Regions from separate parts of the Thioalkalivibrio sp. ALJ12 genome, predicted to be linked through region 1. Evidence: predicted binding sites of a transcription regulator. Region 1 holds the regulator's gene; each other region holds the start of a gene.

Region 1 (7,686 bases):
ATCCGAACACTCCTGGTCACAAAGAAGGATGCCATCGTGCCCGCCGGACAGGGCCTTGTTGACCAGCTCCGTCAGCGGCAGATGGCGGTAGTTCAGCACACGGATCAGCATCGGCAGGTTGATCCCGGCAATGACGCGGGCGTTCGCGCCCCGGGCCACGCGACTGGCCACATTGGATGGGGTGGAGCCAAACATGTCGGTCAGGATCAGCACGCCGGAGCCGGAATCCAGCTCGCCCAGGCGCGCCCTCGCGCGCGCCAGCACCTCGTCGGGGTCGTCATTCTGCGACATCGCCATGGACTCGCAATCCTCGGGCAGGTCGCCCAGCATGCTCTGGGCCGTCTGCAGCAGGGTGTCGCCGAGGTTTTGATGCGTGATCAGGATCAGACCAACGCCCATGGACTCACTCCGATTCGAGGGGCAGGGATAGCTCGCGGTGACGGGTGCTAACAGTAACATGTTCGCGCCCCCGCCAGGCAGCCGCCAGCCGCTCCACAAGATAAACCGAGCGGTGACGGCCGCCGGTGCACCCGATCGAAACGGTCACATAGCTGCGGTGATCCTGCCGGATCCGCGGGACCCACTGTTCGAGAAAGCCCTGGATCCCGTCATACATCTCCTCGACCTCGCCATGGCGCGCAAGAAACTCGCAAACAGCCGCATCGCGGCCAGTCAATGGCGCCAGATCGCGCTCGTAGTGCGGGTTGGGCAGACAGCGCACGTCGAACACGAAGTCGGAGTCCAGCGGGGCCCCGTGCTTGAACCCGAATGACTGAAAAAGCAGGGACAGGCGCTCCTCGCCCAGCAGCCCGACGCGGTCGCGCAGGGTGCGCGCGAGATCGTGCATCGACAGACGGGAGGTGTCCACGGTCAGATCCGCCTCGGCCGCAACATGGCCGAGCCAGTCACGTTCGCGCTCGATCGCGTCCACCAGTGGCACGCCGTCGCGCGCCAGTGGGTGTCGGCGCCGCGTCAGGTGATAGCGGCGCAGCAGGACCTCGCTGGAGGCCTGCAGAAACATCACCTCGACCTGCATCCCCTTGCCCCGGAGCTCGCGCAGGAGGTCGGCAAAGCCCTCGAGCGCCGTCAGCCCGCTGCGGACATCCACCCCGACCGCCAGATGCCGGTCTTCGTCCGCGTCGTAATCGCCACTGCGGACCTGTTCGATCAGCCCGGGCAGCAGCGGCAGCGGCAGGTTGTCGACACAGAAATAGCCGGCGTCCTCCAGCGTATGCAGGGCGACCGTCTTGCCGGAGCCCGACAGACCACTGACCAGCAGGAGTCGCATTCAGCCCTCCGGGTCCGGGTTGGGGACGGTGGTTGCAGGGATCGCGCGGTGGTACGGCGGCTCCTCGGGCTCGCCGCTCATCTGCCGGCGCTGACGTGCGCGCAGGTCGTCGCCGGCGACATAGCCCTGCATGTGCAACATGTGGTTGCGCACCGCCGCCTCGATCATCACCGCGATGTTGCGCCCCGGCGCGACCGGCAGGCTGATCAGCGGGATACGCAGCCCGAGGATGCCGATCTCCCCGCGGCGGCCATTCAGGCGGTCATCCGGCACCGGCGAGGGCTCGCCGTGGTCGCGCAGGTCGATAATCAGCCGCAGATACTTGCCGCCCTTGATCGCCGAATCCCCGTACATGGCGCGGACGTTCAGCACGCCCAGCCCGCGGACCTCGAGCAGATCCTGCAACAGGGCCGGGCAGTGTCCGCGCACGATATCCGGGGCGATGCGGGCAAACTCCGGTGCGTCGTCGGCGATCAGCCGGTGCCCGCGCGAGATCAGCTCGAGCGCCACCTCGCTCTTGCCCACGCTGGAGGCCCCGCTGATCAGCACGCCAATGCCGAGGATCTCCATGAACACGCCATGGCGCACCTCGAAATGGGCCAGCCGCTGCTGCAGGAAATAGCGCAGCAGGGAGATAATCTCGTGGCTGCTGGTCGAGGAGCACAAGATCAGCGGCAGCTGCTCATCGGGGACGTCCGGCATCTCCGAGAACGGGCAGGTGTCCTCGGCGAAGATCACCGCGGTCGTCCCGGTGCGGGCCATCTCCAGGATCAGTTGCTCGCGCTGATCATCGCTCAGCCGCGCGATATAGCGCGCCTCGAAATCGCCGATCACCTGGATACGGTTAGGCCGGATCAGGTTGAGGTGCCCGGCGAGGGGCAGGTCGTCGCCGTCACCGCCGACCAGGTTGCGATCCGGTGCGACCTGCTCGCCGTGTACGTAGCGCAGATCCAGGCGATTGCCCATCGCCTGGATCAGGACCTCTACGGTGATGTCGCGCGCGATGCCGCCCTCTCCCAGTGCCTCGTTCATGCACGAATCTCCGGCAGTGCTGGCACGGGGCGTCGTAAGAGAGAAAGTACTGCCGGGAGAGCCATGTTCAGGCGTCGCCGAAGGCCCGGGTCAGTTCGCGTTCCAGGGCGTCCGCGTCGCCGGCACGGCGCAGCGAGGCGATATTGTCGGGCTGCGAGAGACCGCGCGCCAGCTGCGCCAGCAGGTCCAGGTGCGCGCTGGTCGCCGCCTCGGGCACCAGCAGTGCGATCAGGATGTCCACGGGTTCGTGATCCATGGCGTCGAAGTCGACCCCCTGGTCCAGCCGCAGGACCGCGACCCGGGGGGCATCGAGCTCGGCCAGACGCCCATGCGGGATGGCCACGCCATGCCCCAGACCGGTGGAGCCAAGCTTCTCGCGGGCAGACAGGGCCTCGAAGATGGCCCCGCTGGCCGGGCCGGCGGACTCCTCGCCGCCGACGGCCAGCAACTCGGCCAGGGTCTCGAGCGCCCGTTTCTGGCTGGAACACTCGGGCTCCAGCCGGATACGGGCGCGGGTGATCAGCTCGGCAATGGTCATTGCGTTAAAGGGCCTGTTCGCGGTTGCGCTGGGCACCCTCGGCGCGGTGATGGTCCTTGACCTTTTCCTTGTGCTTGATCAGCTGACGATCCACCTTGTCGATCAGGCCATCAATCGCCGCATACATATCCTCGTGACTGGCTTCGGCGTGGATGTGATTGCCGCTGACCTGGAGATTGGCCTCCGCCTTGTTGTTCAGGTTCTGGTTTTTCTCGTGGGTCAGCACCACATGCACGTCGATCACTTTGTCGAAGTGGCGTTCCAGCTTCGCGAACTTTTCGTTCACGTAGTCGCGCAGGGCGTCGGTGATATCGACGTGATGGCCGGTCAGGTTGATCTGCATGGTCAGGCTCCTTTTTGCTTGGTTCCACTGGGCATACTCGCCATCTGCCGGCGTTCGCTGGAAGACGGTATGTGCATAGCCTCGCGGTACTTGGCCACGGTGCGTCGGGCCACATTAATGCCCCGATCCGACAGGATCTGGGCCAGTTTTGCATCACTCAGTGGCTTGTTCGGGGTCTCGCCACCAATCAATTCCCGAATCATGGCACGGATCGCGGTCGCCGAGCATTCGCCGCCATCGGCTGTGCCAACATGACTGGAAAAGAAGTACTTGAACTCGAATACCCCACGCGGGGTGTGCATGTATTTCTGTGTAGTCACCCTCGAGATGGTCGATTCGTGCATCTCCAGGGTCTCGGCGATATCGCGCAGGATCAGCGGTTGCATGGCAACCTCACCATGCTCGAGAAACCCCTGCTGGCGCACGACGATGGCCTGGGCGACCCGCAGCAGGGTGTCGTTCCGGCTGTGCAGGCTCTTCAGGAACCAGCGCGCCTCCTGCAACTGATCGCGCATAAACGCGCTATCACGCGCATCGGAGACCTGCCGCACCATGCCCGCATAGAGATCGTTGATGCGAATGCGCGGCGCAATCTCCGGGTTCAAGTCCACGCGCCAGCCATCGCGGTCATGGCGGACATAGACATCCGGCACCACATATTCCGAAGTGGACTCGCTGATCTGGGCACCGGGCCGCGGATTCAGGGTGCGGATCAGGTCCAGCGCCCGCGCCAGCTCGTCCGGGTCGCGCACGCCGGACTGGCGCTGCAGGGCTCGGTAGTCCCGCTTGGCCAGGCTCTCCATGCCGTTTTCCAGGATGGCTCGAGCCGCGTCACGCGCCGGGGCATCCGGCGCCAAATGGCGCAGCTGGATCTCCAGGCACTCGCGCAGGTCCCGCGCACCGACGCCCAGCGGGTCGCACTGCTGAATCCAGTGCAGCACCGCCTCGACCTCGTCGACCCCCACGGGCTCGTCTTCGCCCTGGCTGATCATCTCCGCCAGCGCCTCGAGTTCACTGTCCAGATAGCCGTCCGGGCTGATCGCGTCGATCAGCGCCGCCCCGATCCGTTGGTCTCGTGGGGTCAGGTGGCTCAGATGCAGCTGCCAGAGCAGGTGATCCTGCAGGCCCTCGTCCTCGCCGTCGGAGGTATTCTCCAGCGGGTCGCGGTCGTCCAGGCCGCGTGGGCTCGGGGCGGGCTCGTAGATGTCGTCCCAGCGACTGTCGGTGCTCAACTCCTCGGGGATCACGTCATCGCCAGCCGTGTCGGCCTGCATGCGATCCCCGTCGACCCGTTCGCCCCCTTCCTCCGGGCGCTCGGGCGGGGCCTCCTCGCCCTCGTCCTCCACCTGCTCGAGCATGGGGTTGCTTTCCAGCGCCTGCTGGATCTCCGCCTGCAACTCCAGCGTGGAAAGCTGCAGCAGACGGATCGCCTGTTGCAGCTGCGGGGTCATCGTCAGCGTCTGCCCCAGCTGCAGATTGAGCCCGGGTTTCAGCATCGCGGTTTGAGGTCCATGGTGACCATCAAGATCATCTTAAGGAAACACTGATCAATGTTCACAGTCGAAAGTTTTCTCCGAGATACACGCGGCGCACCTGGGGGTCGTCCAGCAGCTCCTGCGGGGTCCCGGCGCTCAGGATGCGGCCCTCACTAAGAATATAGGCCCTGTCGCAGATTCCGAGGGTCTCGCGCACGTTGTGGTCGGAAATCAGCACACCGATCCCGCGCTGGGCCAGATGCCCAATCACGGCCTGGATATCACCCACGGAAATCGGATCCACGCCGGCAAACGGTTCGTCCAGGCAGATAAAGCGCGGGTCACCGGCCAGTGCCCGCGCGATCTCGGCGCGGCGACGCTCGCCCCCGGACAGGGCAATCCCAGGGCTGTGGCGCACGGTCTCCAGCTGGAACTCCTCGATCAGGGCATCGCCGATGCGGCGTCGCTCGTGGCGGTCGAGCTCCGAGCGCAGCTCCAGCACCGCCTGCAGGTTGTCCCAAACACTCAGCCGACGGAAGATCGAGGCCTCCTGCGGCAGGTAGCCCAGCCCGGCTCGGGCCCGCGAATGAATCGGGGCCCGGGTGATGTCCCGGTCACCCAGCGTGATGCGGCCACGATTGGGCCGGATCAGGCCGACCAGGCTGTAGAAACAGGTGGTCTTGCCTGCGCCGTTCGGTCCCAGCAGGCCCACGACCTCCCCTGGTGCCAGATCGACGTCGACACGATCCAGCACCGTACGCTTGCCATAGCGCTTGGTCAGCTCGCGGCCGGTCAGATAGCCGGCCATCGGCGCAGATTCGCCACCGGCCGCGGCGGGCGCGCTGGTGTCGAGCTCGTTCATTCGTCGTCTTCGCGGGGCTGGATCCTGATACGTACACGCTCGTCATCGGCCTCGCCACGCTCGGCCTCGATCACATCCGTCTCCAGGTCGTAGACGATGCGCTTGCCGCGCGCTTCCTCGGCTGCCGTGACCACATGCGCCTGGTCGGTCAGGATCACCCGGTCCTCGTTCAGCAGGTAGTCGATGCGCAGCGCGGTGGCGATGCGCATCTCGCCCGTCTCCGGGTCCGGGGACTCCAGCCGCGCAGGCTCGCCGTGGGCCTCCATCTCGTAAGGGCGTCGGTCGCGGCTGCGCACATAGACCTTGTCGGCCTCCAGTGTCATGTCCCCGCGAATCACCACCACATCACCGGTATAAGTGCTTACGCCCCGCCGGTCGTCCATCTCCGCACGATCGGCGGTAATCTCCACCGGCAGGGGCTGCTGCTGGGCAATGACCGGCGCGGCCAGCAGCAACAAGGCACTGCCCAGCAGCACGGGCCATCCGGCCCGGGCGAGCGACGACCCACCACGTTCAGTCATTTGCGGCTTCCTCCTCGCCCGACTCGCTGTAGAGCGTGTACACGTCATGGAACAGCTCTATGGTATCCCCTCGCGAGTCGACGCGCAGACCCGTGCCCCGCTGGAAAAGGCCAGGCTGCTCCAGCGTCGACGGGGCATCGGAGGTGGCGATCATGGTGTCGGTCGCCACCTTCACATCGGCGGATTCAATCACCGTGCGCACGCGCTCGTCACGCTCGGGCTGCACCCCCCGCGTGGGGCCGATCAGGTCCAGGATCTCGTCCATCGGTCGGTGCAGCGCCTCGGGCGCAGTCCAGTGCCATTCGATGCCGCCAGCGTCAAAGATATCCAGGTCGGGGTCGTCGATCAGCTGCGGGCCGTCGCGGCCAAACTCGCGCAGACGCGTCCCGCGCAGGCGGTGACTCAACTCGCCGTCCTCGCCAGTCGCGTGCAGCGTGAAGCCCTCGATCTCCAGCGTCACCTCGCCCTCCGGCTCGTGCTCGCTGGCAACAGCGCCGGCCACCAGCGCCGCCATTGGCAACAGGATCAGCGCCACCGGTCCGGCCACCCACTTCATCCGTCGACGTACTCCGCGAACAGGGCCTCCAGCCGCCCCTGGGCCGCCAGCAGGCCCTCGCAGACCTCGCGCACCGCGCCGCGACCGCCGGGGGCCTGCGTAACCCAATGTGCATGCTGCAATACCAACGGGTGGGAATCCGCCACCGCGATGCCGAGCCCCACACGGCGCATCGCCGGCAGATCGACGATGTCGTCGCCCACGAAGGCGGCCTCGTCGGGCGCGTGGCCGCTCTGCTCCAGCAACTCGTGCAGTGCGGCCCCCTTGTCGCGCCGCCCCTGCACCAGATGCTGCACACCGAGGTCCCGCATGCGGTGCTCGACCACCCCGGAGGTGCGTCCGGTCAGGATCGCGACCTCCAGCCCTCCGTCCAGTGCCAGACGGATGCCGTGCCCGTCGCGCGAATGAAAGGCCTTGTACTGCTCGCCGGCATCCCCCATGAACAGGCTGCCATCGGTCAGCACGCCGTCGACATCCAGGATCAGCAGACGCACCGCCGCCTGGCGGCTGTGCAGGGCCTCGTCGTGACGGTCCATCAGGCCACCCCCGCGCGCAGCAGGTCGTGCATGTTCAGCACCCCGACCAGCCTCTGGTCGTCATCCACCACCGGCAGGGCATTGATCCGCTTGCTCTCCATGGTCTCCAGGGCCTCCACGGCCAGCCACTGCGGGCGGGCGGCATGTCCGCCCCGCGTCATCACCTGGCCGATGGTCAGCGCCTCCAGGCTTTCGCCACGATCCAGCGTGCGTCGGAGGTCGCCATCGGTAAACACGCCGAGGATATGCGCCTCGGGATCGGCGACGATCACCAGCCCCAGCCCCTTGCGCGTAATCTCGAACAGGGCGTCCTTCAGCGGGGCCTCGGGACCCACGCGCGGGATCGCGTCACCGGTATGCATGATGTCCGCGACATGGACCAGCAACCGCCGCCCCAGTCGGCCGCCGGGATGCGAGCGGGCAAAATCGTCGGCGGTAAAGCCGCGCGCATCCAGCACCGCGACCGCCAGGGCATCGCTCATCGCCAGCGCGGCCGTGGTGCTGGAGGTCGGGGCCAGGCCCAGCGGGCAAGCCT
Region 2 (7,686 bases), on a different contig from region 1:
TCGCGGGTCAGCGTCAGGCAGATCAGCCCGCGGCCGTACTTGGCCATGAAGTTGATGTCCTCGGGGCGCACATGCGAGGCGAGCATCAGCAGATCGCCCTCGTTCTCGCGGTCCTCGTCGTCGACGATGACCACCATGCGCCCGGCCTGCAGTTCCTCGAGGATGGTTTCGGTATTGGAAAATTCCATGCGTGCCTTCGGTCGGGGGCCGTGCGCTCAGTCGCGCGACCCGGAATGATTGGGGAAGCCCTGTTCGGCCAGCCAGGCCTCGGACAGATCACCCGCGCCCACGCCCGGCTCCGCCGCGCGCTCGCCCAGCATCAGGCGCTCGAGGTAGCGCGCGATCAGGTCCACCTCCAGGTTCACCGGCGTGCCCACCGCGTAGACAGAGAAGCGGGTCAGCGACCAGGTGTGGGGGATGATGTTGACCTCGAACTCGGCCCCGTCGACGCGGTTCACGGTCAGACTGGTGCCATCGATGGTGATCGAGCCTTTCGCGGCGATGTAGCGCGCCAGCGCGGCGGGGGCGCGAAAGCGCACGCGGGTCGAGCGTGCGTCCGGCTCCATCGCGACCACCTCGCCGACGCCATCGACGTGGCCCGAGACCATGTGGCCCCCGAGGCGGTCGCCCAGCGCCAGGGCCCGCTCCAGGTTGGCCCGGTCGCCCGGCCCCAGCCCGCCCAGCGTGGTCACGTTCAGGGACTCGCGCGAGACATCGGCGGCGAAGCCCGCGCCCGTCAGGTCGGTCACGGTCAGACACACGCCGTTGACCGCGATGGAGTCGCCCAGGCGCGTGTCCGACAGGTCCATCCCAGGTGCATTCACATGCAGGCGCACGTCGCCGCCGCTGGGCGTCAGGCGATCCAGGCTGCCAAGGGTCTCGATGATTCCGGTGAACATGGGCCTTGTATCGGTTTCAGGCCGCCCCGGGAAGGGACGCCGCGAGCCGCCCATCTTAGGGAAACGCGAAGGCGTTCGCACCACACGATGGAGGACGTATGGATTTAGCACCCCGACAAGGCGCAGGACGATCGGACCATCAGGAGCGCGGACGGGCTCGCAGGCGCAGGCTGTCACCGACCCAGCGGCTCTCGAGGATCTCCAGCTCCGCGCGTTCGTCCATGCGCGCCAGCGGCCACTCCACCAGCGGACGGGCACTCGAGCCCAGCAGCAACGGCGCCTGGTACAACAGCCACTCGTCCACCCAGCCCCCGCGGGCCAGGGCGCCGGCCAGACCGGGGCCGGACTCGACATGCAGTTCGTTTACCTCGGCGCGTGCCAGCTCCACCAGCACCTCGCCGAGGTCCAGTCCGCCCTCGGGCGAGTCGCTGGCCAGCGCGATCGGCCGCACATCCGCGCCATGCCCGCGCAACGTATCCGCGACCGGCGAACGCGCGGCATCCGGCCCGGTCAGGACCCACACAGGCCCGCTCTTCAGGATCTGGGCGCCGGGGGGCGTGCGCAGCCGGGCATCCAGGATCACCCTGAGCGGCTGCCGGGTGGGCAGATCCGAGTAGTGCGGGTCATCAGGAAAACCGGCCTGGGCAGCCAGCTGATGCGGTTTCATGCGCACGGTCAGGCGCGGGTCGTCGGCCACCACGGTACCGCTGCCGGTCAGAATCGCCCCGGCGCGCGCCCGCCACAGCTGTACGTCGCGACGCGCGGCCTCGCCGGTAATCCAGCGGGACTCGCCCGAGGCCATCGCCGTGCGCCCGTCCAGGCTCGCCGCGAGCTTGATCCGGACCCAGGGACGTCCTTGCTCCATGCGCTGGACAAAGCCCGGGTTCAGTGCCCGGGCCTCGGCCTCGAGTACGCCGGTTTCGACCTCGATCCCGGCCGCGCGCAGCGCCTCCATGCCGCCACCACAGACCCGCGGGTTCGGGTCCTGCATCGCAATCACGGCCCGGGCCACGCCGGCCTGGATCAGCGCCTCGGTACAGGGAGGAGTGCGACCGTGGTGACTGCACGGCTCGAGCGTCACGTAGACAGTGGCCCCGCGCGCGGCTTCGCCGGCCGCGTGCAGGGCGTTCACCTCGGCGTGCGGCTCGCCGGCACACCAGTGCAGCCCCTCTCCGACGACCTCGCCATCGCGCACCAGCACACAGCCCACCCGAGGATTGGGATCGGCACTGAAGCGGCCATAGTCGGCCAGCTCCAGCGCCCGCGCCATGTGACGCCGATCCTCCACCGCCTGTTCGTGTCCCGGCTGTGCCATCAACTGCCCTCCTGCGAATCCCCCGGTGCGGCGGCATCCGTGTCGGCGAGTCCCTCATCGATCAGGCGCAGCTGTGAACGGCGCATCTCCGGCGTCAGGTCATCCTCGAGCCGCTCGATGGCCTCGCGGAAGGACTGCACACTGGCAAAGCTCAGATAGATGGAGGCAAAACGGATATAGGCCACATGGTCCAGGGCATGCAAGGCTGCCAGGACCATTTCGCCAATACGGTCGGACTTGACCTCGGGGGCCGCCAGGGACGCGAGCTGGCGCTTGATGTCGTCGATCACGCGCTCGACATCCTCGGTCTTCACCGGGCGCTTGTGCAACGCCCGGCGCAGACCACTGCGCAACTTGTCTTCGTCGAAGGCAACGCGCTCGCCGGAGCGCTTGACCACCCGCGGCAGGCTGAACTCCGCCCGCTCGAAGGTGGTGAAGCGCGCCCGGCACTCGCGGCACTCGCGCCGACGCCGGATCTGCTCCTGCTCCGGACCGGCCACCCGCGAGTCGACCACGCGGGTGTCCTGAGCGCCACAGGCCGGGCAGCGCATGGCGGGCCGCCGCTACGCCGCGTTATTCGGGGGCGCCGTAGACCGGGAAGCGGCGGCAGATCTCGACGACCTTGTCGCGGGTCGCGTCGATCACCTGCTCGTTCTCGTGGTCGTCCAGCACGTCGGCGATCCAGCCGGCCAGCTCGCGCGACTCCGCTTCGGTGAAGCCACGCGTGGTCAGAGCGGCGGTGCCGATGCGGATGCCGGAGGTCACGAATGGGGATTCCGGATCGTTGGGCACGGCGTTCTTGTTGACCGTGATGTTGGCGCGACCCAGCGCGGCGTCCGCGGCCTTGCCGGTCATGCCCTTGGACACCAGGCTCAGCAGGAACAGGTGATTGTCGGTCCCGCCGGAGACGATGTCGTAGCCACGCTCGACCAGGACCTCGGCCATCGCGCGGGCGTTGGCGATCACCTGCTTCTGATAGGTCTTGAATTCCGGCTCCAGGGCCTCCTTGAAGGCCACCGCCTTGCCGGCGATCACGTGCATCAGCGGGCCGCCCTGGGTACCCGGGAAGATCAGCGACTGGAACTTCTTGTTCAGCTCCGGCTGGCCCTTGGTGATGATGAAGCCGCCACGCGGCCCGCGCAGGGACTTGTGCGTGGTGGAAGTGACCACGTGGGCGTGGTCGATCGGGTTCGGGTATTCGCCGGCGGCGATCAGGCCGGAGACGTGGGCCATGTCCACCATCAGGTAGGCGCCCACGGAATCGGCGATCTCGCGGAAGCGCTTCCAGTCGACCACGCGCGAGTAGGCGGAGAAGCCGGCGACGATCATCTTCGGCTGGTGCTCGGTGGCCAGGCGCTGGACCTCGTCGTAGTCGATCAGACCCTCGTCGGTGATGCCGTACTGCACCGCGTTGTAGATCTTGCCGGAGAAGTTCGGCTTGGCGCCGTGGGTCAGGTGACCGCCGGCGTCCAGGCTCATGCCCAGCACGGTGTCATGCGGCTGCAGCAGGGCCATGTACACGGCCGCGTTGGCCTGCGAGCCGGAATGCGGCTGCACGTTCGCGTAGTCGGCGCCGTAGAGCTGCTTGAGGCGATCGATCGCGAGCTGCTCGACGATATCCACATACTCGCAGCCACCGTAGTAGCGCTTGCCCGGATAGCCCTCGGCGTACTTGTTGGTCAGCACGGAGCCCTGGGCCTCCATCACGCGCGGGCTGGTGTAGTTCTCGGAGGCGATCAGCTCGATATGCTCTTCCTGGCGCTGCGCCTCCTTGCTGATGGCGCCCCAGAGTTCGTCGTCGTAGCCGTGGATACTCATGTCGATCGAAAACATTCGGATCTCCCGTTTCATTACTTTCGTGGATTCGGTTTCCCGGCGCGCCGACTCACCGGCGCAGGCCTGGGAAGGGGGAAACAAAGACGCGTAATGATAGGGGATGCGGGGCTTTTTTTCAGGTGGCCGCCACGCCATGGCCAGACCACCGTCCAGGTAGCGCACAACGCAAGAATCCAAAGCCTTCCGTATTTTCAGCTACATACGGCCTATTGCGCGCTGCCGGGCAAGCTCGACAGGGTAGCCATGGCCTCCGGCGCGCACGGCCTGGTGTCCCGTTTCTTTACACCCAATCCTGGCCGGGTAAACCCCTCTCGCGGCACTGAGAATGTACCCGCCGGGCGCCACTCACCCGAACGGCGTAGTCGTCGGTGTCACACTTTTTTACGCCCATCCAGTCCCGCTGCCATCCGGCAAAAGGCGCATCCTCCTATCGGTCTGTTTTTTCGAATGAATTAGCGCGCATATGGGAATGGCACCGTTTCTGCATAGCCCTGAGTGCACAAGGACCGGATGGGCCGGATCCGCGCAAGCCACCCAGGGGGCTATTCCCAGGGAAGGTGCATCGAATGAACCCCAAACGTACTACACCCTATTTCGCGAGTGCCGCCCTGTTGCTGGGCCTGGGCCTTTCCGGCGCCGCACAGGCTTCGTTGATCAGCTGCGCCAGCCTGGATGGCGGCGTTGAAAACCGCGTCACCGCCAACATCGGCTGCCAGATCCTCGAACCCCTGGATGGGCATGCAAACGACCCTGTGGGAGGCGACCCCTCCAACTGGATCGTCAACACGGCCGGTGGCACGGGCTTTTTCGGCATCAGTGACTGGCAGTTCGATGGCCGCTGGGAAGATCCGCCGAACAGCAACGGCGATCCGCTGGAGTTTGATCCGGCCGATCCGACCCTCAACCTGGTCACGCTGGACGGAACCTCCCAGGGCGGGACCTGGACACTGGATCCGAGCTTTGTCTACGGCGACCTGCTGTTCCTGTTCAAGGATGGCCGCGGCACCAATCTGACCGGGTTCCTGATGACTGGCTATAACGGCAGCTACCTCTCGCCATTCATTGACCCGCCGTTTGACTTCCCGGGTGCAAGCCCCAAAGACATCTCCCACGTGAGCATCTACTACCGTCCGAACGGGCAGGTACCGGAGCCCCACACACTGTTGCTACTGGGTCTGGGTCTGGGCTTGCTGGGTATCGCCGTCCGCCGCAAAGCACGCAGGGACACGATGGCGGCCTGATCACGTCCTGCTCGACTTGGCATGATGGCGCCCATGTGGCGCCATCATTTCGTTTGGGCCGACGACCGAACGTATATGGCACAACTCAGCCGGACATGTCCGGTTTTTTTACAACCCGCACAAACCCGTTGGCCGTACCTCCCACACCTGGACCCATAACCCGCTGTTTCAACGACGCAATCCCCTCTGCGCACTGGATATGGCACGAAGCGTGCTGCATTCCCGCCTTGTGAGTGATGGCACTTTCAGGCGATCCGCGCCCCAGCCGCATTCATGAGAAACCATGGAGGGACTTTCGTCCCATGGAGGTAAGCTCGATGTCATGCAAGCCATTGCTCTCGTTCCTGGCCGGAACGGTGTTCCTGTTGACCCTGTCGCTCTCCGGGGCCACCCAGGCCGCACTGCTCGATTGCACTGCCCTGTCCGGCAACGTCGGTGACAAGGTCACCAACAATCTCGGCTGTCAGATTTTGTCGCCACTGGATGGCGCAGCCACCGACTCCACCACCGGCGATCCCTCCAGCTGGCTTGTGAATACCGCGGGCGACACCGGATTCTTCGGAATCAGCGACTGGCTATTCGACGGCCGCTGGACCTCCCCCGGGTCGAACAGCTCGACCCTCGCCAGCTTTGATGGCAATCGCCACAGCGGGCAATGGAACCTCGATTCCGAATGGGACTATGGAGACCTGCTGTTCGTGTTCAGTCATGGCAGCGGCACCAACCTGGTCGGCTTCCTGATGACCGGGATCAATGGCGATTACAGCTCACCCTTCACCCAACCGCCCTTCAGCTATCCGGGTGTGGCCACACGCAACATCTCGCATATCAGCGTCTATTACCGTTCGGGCGCGGTCGGCACCGTCCCCGAACCGAAGACGATGCTGCTGATGGGACTGGGGCTCGGCCTGCTCGGGCTGATGCTTCGCCGGAACCGACGCCAGGGGCCCCGTTTTCCGGCCTAGGCGAACGCCCAACGGCCCGTCGCCGCGCCATCAAGGGCACGCCTGTCGGGCGTGTCCTTTACCCTGATTGAAGAGGGGCCTGCACAGGACCGCGGATGACCGAAGGCGAGGCGATCCCCATCGCCCCCGGCCCGCAGGCACAGTCGACCTGAACGCGAACGTGCTATTTGATCGGCGTCTCCCTAGAATCCTCGGCACTGCCGCGATTCGTTCCCGGCATGACCCCGGAGGGCGTATGAATCGATCCAGTGTGCCGAGGGCCGACCGGCGATGGCTGCAACGCCTGCTGCCAGTGCTCACCCTGGTCAGCCTGCTACTGGCCACCACCGCGCAGGCCGAATCGCGCTTCATCAATATCGGCACAGGCGGGGTCACCGGCGTGTATTACCCGGCGGGCCAGCACCTGTGCCGCCTGTTCAACACCCGTCGCGACGAGCACGGGATGCGCTGCACAGCGGAGAGCACCGGCGGCTCGGTCTTCAATCTCAACATGATCCGCTCGGGCGACATGGACTTCGGCGTCGCGCAGTCGGACCTGCAGTACCACGCCTATCGGGGCTCCGGGCGTTTCGAGGAATTCGGGCCCGCTCCCCATCTCCGGGCGGCGTTCAGCCTGCATGCCGAGCCCCTCACCCTGGTGGTGCGCCCCGACGCAGACATCGAGGGGCTGGATGACCTGCCCGGCAAGCGCGTCAACATCGGCAACCCGGGCTCGGGCCAGCGCATCCTGATGGAAGAACTAATGGGGGCGCTGGGCTGGGACCAGGACACCTTTCGCCGGGTGAGTGAGCTGCCCTCGCGCGAGCAGGCCCAGGCGCTTTGCGACAACCGCATCGACGCCTTTGTATTTTCCGTCGGCCACCCCTCGGCCGCGATTCAGGAACCCATCGCGACCTGCAACGCCCGACTGGTGTCGATCGAGGGTTCAACCGTCGACCAACTGGTCGAGGACACCCCTTATTACCTGCGCGCGCTGATCCCCGCCGGCACCTACCCGGGCCAGGACGACGACATCCATACCTACGGTGTCGGCGCCACGCTGGTGACCTCGACCCTTACATCGGAACGCGCGGTCTACGAGATCACCCGCGCGGTGTTCGAGAACTTCGAGACCTTTCGCGGCCTGCATCCGGCCTTTGGCCCGCTGGAACGCGAGACGATGGTGGACGAAGGACTGTCGGCCCCCCTGCATCCGGGGGCCCAACGCTATTTCCGTGAAGCGGGGCTGATCGAATGAGCGATACCAGGGGGACCACCGGGGGGGCCACGGAACCGGCCGACAACGCGGCCGAGACTGCTCAGGAGCTGGAATCCGGCGCACGTCATCCGGGGCGCGGCACGCGCAGCCTGATCTGGCTGACGGCGGTGGCCTGGTCTCTGTTCCAGATCTGGATCGCCTCGCCCCTGGGCGACTGGCTGGATTTCTTTGT
Region 3 (7,686 bases), 320 kb from region 1:
CATCACCACCAGATCCGCCTCGACCTCGCTGCCGTCGGTGAAGCGCACGCCGGTGACGCGGTCCTCGCCCAGGATCGTCTCGGTCTGATGCGCCATGCGGAAACGCATGCCACGCTCCTCCAGCGAGCCGCGCAGCATCCCGGCGGCCTCGGCATCCAGCTGGCGCTCCATCAGGTGGTCCATCAGGTGCACCACGGTGACCTCCATGCCCTGGCGCATCAGGCCGTTGGCGGCCTCCAGGCCCAGCAGGCCGCCGCCGATCACCACCGCATGCTGGTGTGCGCGGCTGGCCGCGAGCATCGCGTCCACGTCGTGGATGTCGCGGAAGGCAACCACGCCCTCCAGTTCGTGCCCTGGCACCGGGATCATCACCGGGTCGGAGCCGGTCGCCAGCAGCAGGCGGTCATAGGGCGCCTCGGTGCCGTCCTCGGCGATCACCCGCCGGTTCACGCGGTCGATCCGCTCGATGCGTCGGCCCTTGTGCAGGGTGATGCCGCGTTCGGCATACCAGGCATCATCGTTCAGCATGATCTCGTCGACGGTCTTCTCCGAGGCCAGCACCGGCGAGAGCATGATGCGGTTGTAGTTGCCCCAGGGCTCGGCACCGAACACGGTGATGTGGTACATGTCCGGCTTGAGCTTCAGCAGCTCCTCGACCGTACGCATCCCGGCCATGCCGTTGCCGATCAGGACCAGCCGCGGCTTCTCGTTCGCGGTATCCATCACGCGGCCTCCGACTCGGGGTTCTTGTGGCGCTCGTGGAGAAAGCGCAGCACCTCGGCCCGGTAGTGGTTGTATTCGGCGTTGTCGGCCATCGCCAGGCGCTCGCGCGGCTTCGGCAGGTCGATCTCCAGGATCTCGCCGATGGTCGCGGCCGGGCCGTTGGTCATCATCACGATGCGGTCGGACAGCAGCACCGCCTCGTCCACGTCGTGGGTGACCATCAGCACGGTGTTGCCCAGATCCGACTGGATGCGCATCACCTCGTCCTGCAGGTGCGCCCGGGTCAGCGCGTCCAGCGCACCGAAGGGCTCGTCCATCAGCAGCACCTTCGGCTCCATCGCCAGGGCCCGGGCGATGCCCACGCGCTGCTTCATGCCGCCGGAAATCTCGTCCGGGCGCTTGTCCAGCGCGTGGCTCATGCCGACCATGTCCAGAGTCTGCAGTACCCATTCGCGGCGCTCGGCGGCGGACTTGGTGCCCTTGAAGGTCTTGTCCACCGCCAGCGCCACGTTGTCGCGCACGGTCAGCCAGGGCAGCAGGGAGTGGTTCTGGAACACGACGCTGCGGTCCGGGCCCGGCTTGCTGACCTCCTTGCCGTCCAGGATCACCGCGCCGGTGCTGGTCTCCAGCAGCCCGGCGACGATATTGAGCACCGTCGACTTGCCGCAGCCGGAGTGGCCGATGATGGAGATGAACTCGCCGCGGTCCACGTGCAGGTCGACGTCGCGCAGCACCTCGCTGGCTGTCGGGCCTTCGCCAAAGGTCTTGTGGACGTGTTCGATGGAGAGATAGCTGGTCATGATGTTTCTCCTGTGAGGGGGCCGGCTCAGCCGGCCTGCGTGCCGCGGGTTACCCAGTTGCCGACGATCGCGACCAGACGGTCGAGGAAGAACCCGACCAGGCCGACGTAGACCAGGGCCAGCACGATGTCGCTGAGCATGGAGGCGTTCCAGGCATCCCAGATGAAGAAGCCGATGCCGACCCCGCCGATCAGCATCTCGGCGGCGACGATCGCCAGCCAGGCGAGACCGATGCCGATGCGCAGACCGGAGAAGACATACGGCGCGGCGGCCGGGAGCATGATCTTGGTGAAGTACTCATAGCCGTTCAGGCGAAGCACGCGGGCCACGTTCACGTAGTCCTGCGAGATGTTCCGGATGCCGACCGAGGTGTTGATGATGATCGGCCAGATCGCAGTGATGAAGATCACGAAGATCGCCGACGGGTTGCTGGCCTGGAAGGCAGCCAGGGAGATCGGCAGCCAGGCCAGCGGCGGCACGGTGCGCAGCACCTGGAACAGCGGGTCCAACCCGCGCATCGCCCAGGTGGACTGGCCGACCAGCACGCCGAGACCGATCCCGGCGACTACCGCCAGGGCGTAGCCGTAGGCCACACGCTCGAGACTCGCGAGCAGCTGCCAGGCCATGCCCACGTCGTTGCCGCCGTAGTCATAGAACGGATTGACGATCAGTTCCCAGGTGTCGGTGATCACCTGACTCGGGCCGGGCAGTACGGCTCCCTGGGAGGACGTCATCATTTCCCAAAGGAGCAAAAAAAACGCGGTCACGATCACCGGCGGCAGGACCACGGTGGCCGCGTTGCGCAAACGCCGCCCCCAGGCCCCGGGCTCGGGCGGCGGGGCACCGCCGGACCGCGCCGACGGCGCCGCCGGTCGGGCCACCGGGGCCGTGGGGGTCTCCGCGGCCGCCGGGCGTTCGCGCCCGGCGCCGAAGGTCATGTTGCGATCGAGAATGGCACTCATCATTGAATCCTCTTGAATCGTCTGTGCAGGGGGCGTCGGGCCGTCGCGTCAGGACGCGAGCGCCTTGATCTCCAGGCTGTCGAGGTAGGCCTGCGGGTCTTCCGGGTCGAAGACCTTGCCGTCGAAGAACGTTTCCTTGCCGCGCGAGGTGGACTCGGGGATGTCGGCCGAGTCAATGCCGAGCGTGTCGGCCGCCTCGCGCCAGATGTCCTCGCGGTTGACCTCGTCCACCAGGGTCTGCATGTCGAGATCCGGCGGCAGGTAGCCCCAGCGGATGTCCTCGGTGAGGAACCACAGGTCGTGGCTCTTGAAGGGATAGGAGGCCTGGTCGTTCCAGTAGCGCATGCGGTCGGGATGATCCTCGACCACGCGGCCGGTGCCGTAGTCGAAGTGCCCCTGCATGCGGTCGATGATGTCGCCGTACGGGGCATGGATGTAGCGCCGGCGCGAGCAGATCTCGGCGACCTCCTCGATATTCGCCGGGTCCTCGCAGTACATCTGCGCCTCCATCACCGCCATGGTCAGGGCGCGGGCCGCATTCGGGTTCGCCTCCACCCAGTCCGCGCGCATGCCCAGCGCCTTCTCGGGATGGTTGTGCCAGAGCTCGCCGGTGGTGTTCGCGGTATAGCCGATGCCCTGGTTGATCAGCTGCATGTTCCAGGGCTCGCAGACACAGAAGGTGTCCATGGAGCCGACGCGCATGTTGGCGACCATCTGCGCCGGCGGCACGACGATGGTGGAGATGTCACGGTTCGGGTCGATCCCGCCGGCCGCCATCCAGTAGCGAATCCACAGGTCGTGGGTCCCGCCGGGGAAGGTCATCGCCGCGCGCACCTCGTCGCCCCCGGCGCGCTTTTCCGCCAGCGCGGTCTTGAACTCGCCGGTATCCAGGCCGACCTTCAGGTCGGCGTACTCATCCCCCACCGAGATGCACTGCCCTGCCAGATTCAGCCGCGCGAGGATGCTCATCGGCGTACCGCGACGATGGATCAGGTAGGGCATTGGCGTCAGGATGTGGGAACCGTCGATGCCGCCGCGGCGCGAGCCCAGTTCCAGGTTGTCGCGCACCGTGCCCCAGGAGGACTGCTTCAGCACCTGTACATCCGGCATACCGTGGTCGGCGAAGAAGCCCTTCTCCAGCGCGACGAACAGCGGTGCGGCATCCGTCAGGGCGATAAATCCCAGCTTTGCCTCGGTGGTCTCCGGTTTGCCGTTGCCGGCCTTCGCATAGCCCCAGGGCGCGGCCCCGGACACACCCAGAGCGGTCGCGCCGATCCCGGCGGCCATACCGCCCAGGAAACGCCGGCGCGACAGGCCGGAGGGTTGCTTCGTGTCATTCGTGTAATCGGTCATTGCGGGCTCACTCCCCTTGTCAGCAAACACGTCCAAAAACGAAAAAAGGCGTCGCATCAGCCCGGCCGCGTTTGCAGCCGGGTGATGGACGCCTTTGTCCAGTCCCATGGGAGACCCGGTCATCGGGTCCCCCTGTTGTCAGGCGACGAACCGCCGTTGGCTCGTCTTGCCGATACTCCTGCAGGAGGTGTGCCAATTAGCCGTTACTAATCGAGCCTGTGAGGAAGAATCGCGCCATGGCGCGGGAAAATCGGATGGTCTCGGTTACTCAATCGAACCCCGCGAGGGCAACGCCAACCGCAACTCGGCCGACAGCGGCACCACCCTGGGGCGCGCTGGCGGTGCAGGCGAACCGCATTGGTGCACCGCACAAGGGGGCTGCTACAAGCTTTTGCCCAGCAGATCCGACATCGCGACTGTGGCCTCGGCGACCTCGGACAGGCGCCGGTTCTGGTTCATCGCTGTCTGGCGCAGGAGCTTGTAGGCCTGGTCCTCGCTGAGGCCGCGGTGCTGGATCAGAAGCGCCTTGGCGCGCTCGATGGTCTTGCGCTCGGCCAGAGCCTGGCGTGCCGCATGCAGTTCGTCTTCCACCGACTGCAGCCGGGTCGCCTGGCGCTGCACCAGGTCCATTACCGAGTGTCCGACGATGGGGACGTTGAGCACCGTCTCACCATCCTCCTCATGATCCAGACCCTCCGGCGCCCCAAAGAACACCGCATACGGAACGCTGTCACTCAACTCCGATTCCGCCAGCTGGGCGATGCGATCACGCACCGCGCCCAGGTCCGCGCGATCCGCCGTAATCCGCGCCGAGCAACACTCGTTCAGGTGCATCTCCAAGAGGTCCTCGATCTCCTTCATCGCGTCGATGCGCGCGGTGGTGCAGGCAAACCAGGTCTCGGCGCGGGCCGGGTCCGGCAGGGGATCGCCCCGGAGATCGCCGTGGGTACAGGCCTGACGGCGCAGCCGCTCGACCTCCGCCGCGAAGCCCGCGCCCTGCAGTTCCTGCCAGGCCGCGCAGGCGGGCTTCGGGGCAAACTCGGAGAAGATCCGAAACGAGCGTTCCTGGGCATCGATCCGGTGCAACAGGGACTGGCGCAGTTCGCCATCGAACACGCCCTGACCAAAGCCGGCGGCCCCGATCGCGCGTTCCTGGCCCGCCAGCTCCTTGCCCTGCATGAAGTTCAGCAGGGCCACCAGGGCCCGCGAGACCTCCGGGTCCGTGGCGGAGTCAGCGGCCTCGAACACCACTGCCAGCAGCGACCGGATCAGCTCGCTGAAGCCGCGCATCGCCTCCATCGGCGAGAGCGTGCGTTCGCTGACCTCCGCCCGCAGGCTGGGCAGACCCGACAGGCCATGCAGCGCCAGCGCCATGCGCCCCAGCAGACGGCTGCGCGCGTGGGCACAGGCCCCGGGCTCCAGCCAGCCATCAAGGTGTTCACGAAACGCCTGTGCGGTGGTGTCGGATTCGGCTCGGTACTGCGCCAGTTCGTCCGCATAGCGCTGGCCACCGGAGCCGATCCAGAGGCTGGAGGCACCGCGTTCGCGCTGGAGCTGATGCACCAGCGCGCGGATGCGCCCGACCAGCTGTACCGCCTCCAGCAGGCGCTCCAGGCTCACCACCTCGCACTTGCGCGAGGCGACCAGGAAGTCGCCAATGGCCTCTTCGAAGGAAAAACTCGGGGATGGGGTCTGGGTCATGCTCGTCGTCCGTGGATCACTCCCGGAACAAACAAGCATGCGATGTGCCAGTTCGAGGGGCTGACACAGGAGACACGGGCAAAACGGGCGGGGGATCACACCCCACCCGCGGACCTGCCCGCTCGATCAGAAGCTCATGGAGCGGTCGAACTCGGCAACGGCCTGGACGTACTGACCCATGCCGGCCATCTCGGCGTTCGGCAGAAAGTTGTGCTCGCCGACGTCGCGGCCGTTGGCGCAGGCTTCGCAGGCCCAGAACGGGACGCCTTCCTCGACCAGCGAATCCACGATGTCCTTCATCGCCGGCATGTTGTGGCCGACGATCTTGTCGTAGACATTGCGGTTGGCGATGTTCACGGCCTCGCCCTGCAGCCAGACGGTCACGTCATGGCCCTGCTGCTTGGCCACGTTCGCGGCGATCATGCCGAGGGTGGCACGGGTCGGGTCGTCAGTACCGGCGGTAACAGCAACAATAAAACGCATGGGACTCTCCTTGGTCACGTCAAAGTGGCAGGCACCGTAGCGACCCAAGTCGGGACCGTCGAGTTCCCACAAGCCTCAAGGAGACGCCGAGTCAGGAAGCGCCTTTCGACGTAATGCTCATGCGATAGAGCTTGAAGGCCATCAGCAGCCAGGGAATGGCGTGCATGATCAGGTCGAGGATATCGATCGGACGGGTCAGCTCGCCCTGGAAGAGCCAGCGGATCTTCTCGACGATGTGCGGTTCGGGGACATAGGGCGACAGCCCCAGGGTGGCCACGAACAGTGCAAACAACCACAGTGGGGAACGGTCGACCCAGGCAACAAAGGCTTTCATGGCGCGCATCCTACCCGAAGCCTGGGCCGACTTGCGACTGCTCTGGGATCGGGGACTCTCGAGGTGCCCCAATGCCACGCAGGAGCACCGGCGGACAGTGCACCAGGTCCTCCGGTCGGTCGATGTCCGCCCGCGCTTCCAGCTCCGCCCAGACAAGACCCTGCGCCTGGGCCCGCTCACGGGTCTGTTCCAGCACCCGATCGCTGCCCCATTCGACGGCCTCGAACAGCCCGGGGACGGGCCGCGCGGCGGCCAGCAGCACATAGCCACCATCCAGCGCCGGGATCAGTGCCACATCCGCCCCTTCAGCCAGCGCCTTACGTGCAGCGACCAGGTCCCCGACACCCAGCGTTGGGGCATCGGACCCCATCACCAGTGCCGGAAACGGCCCCACCTCCAGTGCATGGCGCATGCGGGCCCCGAGGTCATCACCCACCTGGCTGTGCAGGGAACAGCCAAAGCGTTCCGCACAACGCTCGAGGAACGGATGATCGGCATCCGGGGTGCACCACAGCTCCACATGGTCCGGTGCCACCTGACGGGCCACGTCCAGCGCGTGCTCCAGCAGCCGCTCGTGCAGCCGTGCGGCGCCCTTGGCACCCAGCGCGGGAATCAGCCGCGTCTTGGTCCGGCCCGGCTCGGGCACGCGGGCAAAGACCAGCACGCGCGGCGCATCCGTCGGCCGACGTTCAGGCATCACCACGATAAAGTCGCGCCAGCCCGTCCGGGTTTGCACCCAGCCAGTAGGCCAGGCGCAACCGCCACATCAGCCAGATCGTGCGCCATGCGCCCTGCCGCTCCCAGCGCCGGGACGACGTGACCAGCCACGCGCGCAGGCACCTTGGGCGCCCCACCGATCGCTTCAGCCGCCGCGAGAGCTCGATGTCCTCCATCAGCGGCTGGTCCGGCCAGCCGCCTACGGCATCGAACGCCGAGCGTGTAATGAATATGCCCTGATCCCCGGTCGCGATCCCGCTCAGACGCGAGCGCAGGTTCATCATCGCGGCGATCAGCGCGAATATTCCGCGACCGCCCGACAGGCGGACGTCGAAACGTCCCCAGGCGCGATCGTCCCGGGCCACCGCGTCGCGCAGGGCATGCACCGCCACCCCGGCTCCGTCCGGAAACGTGGTGTCGGCATGCAGAAACCAGAGCGCCTCGCCTCGGGCGCGCTCGGCGCCGGCATTCATCTGCCGTGCGCGCCCCGGGGCGCTGGACAGCACACTCACACCGCATTGCCCTGCCTGCTGGAGAGTCCCGTCCGTGCTCCCGCCGTCGACCACGATCACCTCGCAGTCGAGGATCTCGCCCAGGGTATCCAGCAAGGGCG

The links. Region 1 encodes sigma-54, which starts transcription at its own class of promoters, with help from an activator protein. Its sites were predicted from a motif close to TGGCANGNTNCNTGCTT; they were not measured.
Region 2: the regulator sigma-54 is predicted to act here: its motif matches at 5,492-5,508, upstream of F467_RS0111355 (PEP-CTERM sorting domain-containing protein).
Region 3: the regulator sigma-54 is predicted to act here: its motif matches at 4,017-4,033, upstream of F467_RS0105660 (CmpA/NrtA family ABC transporter substrate-binding protein).

The regions. Positions count from the first base shown of each region.
Region 1 is NZ_KB899538.1:858,871-866,556, reverse strand. Features, by position in the region: gene F467_RS0104130 (PTS sugar transporter subunit IIA) at 1-399, opposite strand, end outside; gene F467_RS0104135 (HPr family phosphocarrier protein) at 1-2, opposite strand, end outside; gene rapZ (RNase adapter RapZ) at 404-1,288, opposite strand; gene hprK (HPr(Ser) kinase/phosphatase) at 1,289-2,320, opposite strand; gene F467_RS0104115 (PTS sugar transporter subunit IIA) at 2,388-2,858, opposite strand; gene hpf (ribosome hibernation-promoting factor, HPF/YfiA family) at 2,863-3,201, opposite strand; gene F467_RS0104105 (RNA polymerase factor sigma-54) at 3,204-4,697, opposite strand; gene lptB (LPS export ABC transporter ATP-binding protein) at 4,756-5,484, opposite strand; gene lptA (lipopolysaccharide transport periplasmic protein LptA) at 5,535-6,059, opposite strand; gene lptC (LPS export ABC transporter periplasmic protein LptC) at 6,052-6,615, opposite strand; gene kdsC (3-deoxy-manno-octulosonate-8-phosphatase KdsC) at 6,612-7,151, opposite strand; gene F467_RS0104080 (KpsF/GutQ family sugar-phosphate isomerase) at 7,151-7,686, opposite strand, start outside.
Region 2 is NZ_KB899540.1:230,889-238,574, forward strand. Features, by position in the region: gene ribBA (bifunctional 3,4-dihydroxy-2-butanone-4-phosphate synthase/GTP cyclohydrolase II) at 1-188, opposite strand, end outside; gene F467_RS0111330 (riboflavin synthase) at 216-899, opposite strand; gene ribD (bifunctional diaminohydroxyphosphoribosylaminopyrimidine deaminase/5-amino-6-(5-phosphoribosylamino)uracil reductase RibD) at 1,039-2,214, opposite strand; gene nrdR (transcriptional regulator NrdR) at 2,214-2,765, opposite strand; gene glyA (serine hydroxymethyltransferase) at 2,788-4,047, opposite strand; gene F467_RS0111350 (PEP-CTERM sorting domain-containing protein) at 4,617-5,291, shown strand; gene F467_RS0111355 (PEP-CTERM sorting domain-containing protein) at 5,624-6,256, shown strand; gene F467_RS0111360 (TAXI family TRAP transporter solute-binding subunit) at 6,492-7,493, shown strand; gene F467_RS0111365 (TRAP transporter permease) at 7,490-7,686, shown strand, end outside.
Region 3 is NZ_KB899538.1:1,180,318-1,188,003, reverse strand. Features, by position in the region: gene nirB (nitrite reductase large subunit NirB) at 1-723, opposite strand, end outside; gene F467_RS0105670 (ABC transporter ATP-binding protein) at 723-1,523, opposite strand; gene ntrB (nitrate ABC transporter permease) at 1,550-2,485, opposite strand; gene F467_RS0105660 (CmpA/NrtA family ABC transporter substrate-binding protein) at 2,534-3,838, opposite strand; gene F467_RS0105655 (nitrate regulatory protein) at 4,220-5,539, opposite strand; gene F467_RS0105650 (DsrE family protein) at 5,666-6,022, opposite strand; gene F467_RS0105645 (hypothetical protein) at 6,114-6,356, opposite strand; gene F467_RS0105640 (TIGR04282 family arsenosugar biosynthesis glycosyltransferase) at 6,367-7,053, opposite strand; gene F467_RS0105635 (TIGR04283 family arsenosugar biosynthesis glycosyltransferase) at 7,046-7,686, opposite strand, start outside.